2 regions of the Stenotrophomonas sp. YJH_SMC_135 genome follow, and region 2 is predicted to be linked to the other one. Evidence: riboswitches for the same ligand, from Rfam matches in the RefSeq annotation. Region 2 holds a riboswitch; the other holds the start of a gene.
The links. A riboswitch is a leader RNA that binds a small molecule or an ion and turns the genes downstream of it on or off. The one in region 2 is predicted to bind glycine.
Positions count from the first base shown of each region.

Region 1 (2,381 bases), on a different contig from region 2:
ATGGGTCAGGAATGCGGACTGGCGCAGCAGGCCGGCCGGCAGTGCGTCGGCGGTGCTGGCATCCAGCGCATCGATGTCGGCCTGCGCGCCGAACACGGCGGCCAGCGCGACCACGTCGCCGCGGGTGGCGGTCTCGTCCAGGCTGATGCCGACCGAGTCGCTGTCGATCGCACGCAGGTTGTAACCGGCGGCGCGTGCCTTGGCGTGGATCTCATCGGCATGCACGCCGGTGATGTGCAGCGTATCGAAGAAGTCGCCACCGACCTGCACGCCGGCCTCGCGCAGCGCGGCGGCCAGGATCGAGGCCAGGCGGTGGGTACGCCGGGCGATGCGGGTCAGGCCTTCCGGGCCGTGGTACACGGCATACATCGAGGCCATCACCGCCAGCAGCACCTGTGCGGTACAGATGTTGGAGGTGGCCTTCTCGCGGCGGATGTGCTGCTCGCGGGTCTGCAGGGTCAGGCGGTAGGCCGGGTTGCCCTGGGCATCGACCGAGACGCCGATCAGGCGGCCCGGCATCGAGCGCTTGTAGGCGTCGCGGCAGGCCATGAATGCGGCGTGCGGGCCGCCGAAGCCGAACGGCACGCCGAAACGCTGGCTGTTGCCGACCACGATGTCCGCACCCCATTCGCCCGGGGCGGCCAGCAGGGTCAGCGCCAGCAGGTCGGTGGCCACGGCCACCAGGCCGCCGCGCGCGTGCACGGCCTCGACCAGCGCCTTGTAGTCGCCGATCTGGCCGAAGGTGTCCGGGTACTGCAGCAGCAGGCCGAAGGCTTCTGCTTCCAGTGCCTCGGCCGGGGTGCCGACGCGCAGCACGATGCCCATGGGCTCGGCGCGGGTACGCAGCAGTTCCAGGGTCTGCGGGTGCACGGCGTCGTGCACGAAGAAGGTGTCCGACTTCGACTTGGCAGAACGCTTGGCCAGGGTCATCGCTTCAGCTGCGGCGGTGGCTTCGTCCAGCAGCGAGGCGTTGGCGATTTCCATGCCGGTGAGGTCGGCGCACAGGGTCTGGAAGTTGATCAGCGCTTCCATGCGGCCCTGCGAGATCTCGGCCTGGTACGGGGTGTAGGCGGTGTACCAGGCCGGGTTTTCCAGGATGTTGCGCAGGATCACGTTCGGCGTGTGGGTACCGTAGTAGCCCTGGCCGATGAAGCTGCGCAGCACGGTGTTCTTGTCGGCGATCGCACGGATCTTCGCCAGTGCCTGCACTTCGGTCATCGATTCCGGCAGTGCCAGCGGCGCCGGCGACTTGATCTTGGCCGGTACGATGGCATCGGTCATCGCATCCAGCGACGCGTGGCCGACGACGTCGAGCATCTGCGCGATCTCGGCATCGTTGGGGCCGATGTGGCGCTCGACGAACGCATTGTGGTGCTCGAGCTCACGCAGGGAAGGGGTGTTCTGGGACATGGCGAAGGATCCGTCAGGAAAGGGCACACGCACGGGCACAAGCCGCCGGTCGGCGGTCTGCGGGGCGCCCCTCTGTCCTTTTGCCTGAGAGTTTGGAAGCGCGGAAAACCGCGGCTTCGTGCCCCTTCGGCGCCGGATCGAACCGGTCTCTCCAGAGTTGTGTTACGGGTGGTATCGGGCCTGAGCGATTACGGGCGTTGCGCCTTCGGCAGCGGTGTTCCGCTTCTCCCACCGTGTTGCCCGCCGATTATAGCCCGTTGCGGGCCCGCCAGCCGCCTGCGGGCCCGGCCGCGGCGCCTGAATGGCCGATGGCCCGCCCGTGCGTTTTGTGCACTGCTGCATGGCATCAGGCGCAATCCCCACCTATGATGGGCGGATACCCGAATTCATCTGGCGCCGTCCCTGCTGCAGGGGACTGGCGCCCGCCGTGCGTGCCGCGCATGGCCCTGCCGGACGCCTTCTCCATGACCGCCGCTGTTGCTCCTTCCACCCGCCGCATGGCCCTGCTGCTCGCCGGCCTGGCCATGTTCGGTCCGTTCTCGATCGACACCATCTTCCCCGCGTTCCCGCAGCTGGCCCAGCGCCTGGCGGTGGACGAGGTGGCGGTGCAGCAGACCATCAGCGTGTACCTGCTGTTCTACGGCCTGATGAGCCTGGCACACGGCCCGCTGTCCGATGCCTGGGGCCGCAAGCGGGTGATCCTCGGCGGCCTGGTGGTGTTCGTGGGCGCCTCGGTCGGCTGTGCGCTGTCCACCGATCTGACCACGCTGCTGGGGTTCCGCGCCCTGCAGGGCCTGTCCGCAGGCGTCGGCATGATCGTCGGCCGCGCGGTGATCCGCGACCTGTACCACGGTCACGACGCGCAGCGGCTGATGAGCCAGGTGTCGATGCTGTTCGGCATCGCCCCGGCGATCGCGCCGATCATCGGTGGCTGGATCCTGCTCAGCGGTGCTGGCTGGCCGCTGATCTTC
Region 1 covers NZ_JCAFVN010000003.1:787,266-789,646, reverse strand. The annotation lists gene gcvP (aminomethyl-transferring glycine dehydrogenase) at 1-1,410, opposite strand, end outside; glycine riboswitch at 1,473-1,575, opposite strand; gene AC5P98_RS14655 (multidrug effflux MFS transporter) at 1,875-2,381, shown strand, end outside.
Region 1: linked by a shared signal. The riboswitch ahead of gcvP (aminomethyl-transferring glycine dehydrogenase) and the one ahead of AC5P98_RS07735 (trimeric intracellular cation channel family protein) in region 2 are both predicted to bind glycine.

Region 2 (2,381 bases):
CTTGTCGAAGAACTGGGCGGTGAAGCGCCAGGGGTTCATCGGCTGGTATCCCGCCCGTGGCTCACCACTGCACGCAGCCACGCCACTGGGCGCGCGGTCGGCCGGCTTCGGCCGACCGTCCACCAATGCCAGCCCGAGCAGATACAGCAGGCCAGGCAGCAGCGCGATGCCGGCGACCAGCACGACGACGGAGATCCATGCGTTGCCGGCGGCACGCATCGCTCAGTGCGCCTTCGGTTTCGGGTACCACAGTGCGTTGACGATGACCCAGCGCTGGTCGAAACGCCCCATGTGGAAGTAGTCGACGAACCACGGGGTTTCCAGCCGCACCGAGGCCGCGTTGCCGGTCACGTCCAGCACCGTGCAGCGGCGATCCCATTGATCCTTCGGGGTCTTCAGCGCGCCCTGTTTCGTCAGCGAGACCAGCTCCTCCTTCGACATCCGGCGCAGGCCCAGGCGCTCGTCTGGCGTGTCACCGAGCACAGCGCGCTTGGCCAAGTCCGGGTGCAGCGAACGGGCGACGCGCTGCGGATCGGCCTCCAGCTGGCCATCGACGTAGTCGTGGCAGGTGGCTTCGATGGCCGCGATCGTGGCGGGGTCGGCGGCAGGGCTCGTTGCTGCGGAAAGCGCGAACAGCAGGGCAATCGTGGACATCCGGGTCTCCGGCTCTGGGCGCGGGCGGATCATCGCATGGGCCGAATGGCCCATCCACGCATGACGTGGATCTACTGTAGAGCCGAGCCCATGCTCGGCTCCCGCATCGGGCAGACGGAACAACAGCCGAGCGTGGGCTCGGCTCTACAGAAGCGCAGGATCCGTTGCCTGCAGCCAGGCCAGCTTGCGTTCGCGGGGCTGCTGCTTGAGTTGCCACTCGGCCCGCGAGGCGGCGGCCCGGTCCGGGTATTCGCGCACGGCCAGCACGCGCAGCGGCGGCCGGGCCCGGGTGTAGCGCGCGCCCTTGCCGGCCTGGTGGGCGGCGAAACGCGCCTCCACATCGGTGCTGATGCCGGCGTAATAGCTGCCATCGCGGCATTCGAGCAGGTACAGGAACCACGGGCGGACGGACGGGGCCATGCCTGGATTATGCCGTGCTGCACTGCAGCGGATATACTGGCGACCGAATGCAGGAGAGAGGCGCCGCGCTGGCGCCCGCCGAAGGCGCAGGCTCCCATGATCGCTCAGGCCGGTGGGCTGGAATCCCGCCAACCATGCATTCGACTCGCCGAGCTGGAGAGAGGTCACCGGGCATGCCCGGGACGATCCGCCGAAGGGGCACGCGGCCCATGCCGCTGAACTCTCAGGCAAAAGGACAGCGGGAGCGGCACCGGTCATCGTCATCCCGTCATTGCGCAGGCAGTGGCGGTGGTCGCGCATGGCCGGCCCCACCGCGCCCGGAGCCTGTCCCATGCTGCTGTCCATCATCTACCTGATCGCCATTTCCGCCGAAGCCATGACCGGCGCACTGTCCGCCGGCCGCCGCCGCATGGACCTGTTCGGCGTGGTCATGATCGCCTGCGTCACCGCCCTCGGGGGTGGTTCACTGCGCGACATCCTGCTCGGCCACTACCCGCTGGGCTGGGTGAAGCACCCCGAGTACCTGGGCTTCACCGTGTGCGCGGCGCTGATCGCCACCTGGGTGGCGCGCTGGATGCACCACTTCCGCCGCACCTTCCTGGTGCTCGACGGGCTGGGCCTGATCGCCTTCACCCTGATCGGCTGCTCGATCGCGCGCGAGGCCGGCCATGCGATGCCGATCGTGCTGATCGCCGGCATGCTGACCGGCGCGTTCGGCGGGGTGCTGCGCGACATCCTCTGCAACGAGGTGCCACTCATCTTCCAGAAGGAGCTGTACGCGATCATCGCGCTGCTGACCGGCGCGGCCTATCTGTTGCTGCTGCACTGGGGCGTGGCCGATGCCACCGCAATCCTGTGCTGCCTTGGCGGCGGCTTCGCGTTGCGCCTGCTGGCGATCCACTACCGCTGGGAAATGCCGAAGTTCGTCTACCACGACGAAGTGCATTGAGCCTCTTCGTAAAGTCGAGCCATGCTCGACTGCTCTTTGCAGGAAACCAACGCGCTTCGCGCGCAGGTCGGGCATGGCTCGACGCTACAGGAAGCGGTATCACCACCCCGGCGATGTACCTGGCGCTGTCGCTCATGCGCAGCGCCAGGCGCATCGCCGGTGCAGATGGGCCGGCCTCCAACTCCGACCGGCCCTGATCGCGGCCGCACCCCCGCAGGCGCTGGCCGCCATCCACACACGTGCCGCACTCAGGCGGCTTCGATCAGGCTGCTTCGGACACCTTCACGTCGCGACGGGCGCGCACGGCCGCAGCCAGACGCTCCAGCACCGTCACGGTGGTGTCCCAGTCGATGCAGCC
Region 2 covers NZ_JCAFVN010000002.1:258,969-261,349, reverse strand. The annotation lists gene AC5P98_RS07750 (hypothetical protein) at 1-219, opposite strand, end outside; gene AC5P98_RS07745 (nuclear transport factor 2 family protein) at 223-654, opposite strand; gene AC5P98_RS07740 (GIY-YIG nuclease family protein) at 799-1,074, opposite strand; glycine riboswitch at 1,115-1,204, shown strand; glycine riboswitch at 1,218-1,323, shown strand; gene AC5P98_RS07735 (trimeric intracellular cation channel family protein) at 1,406-2,023, shown strand; gene AC5P98_RS07730 (3-deoxy-7-phosphoheptulonate synthase) at 2,286-2,381, opposite strand, start outside.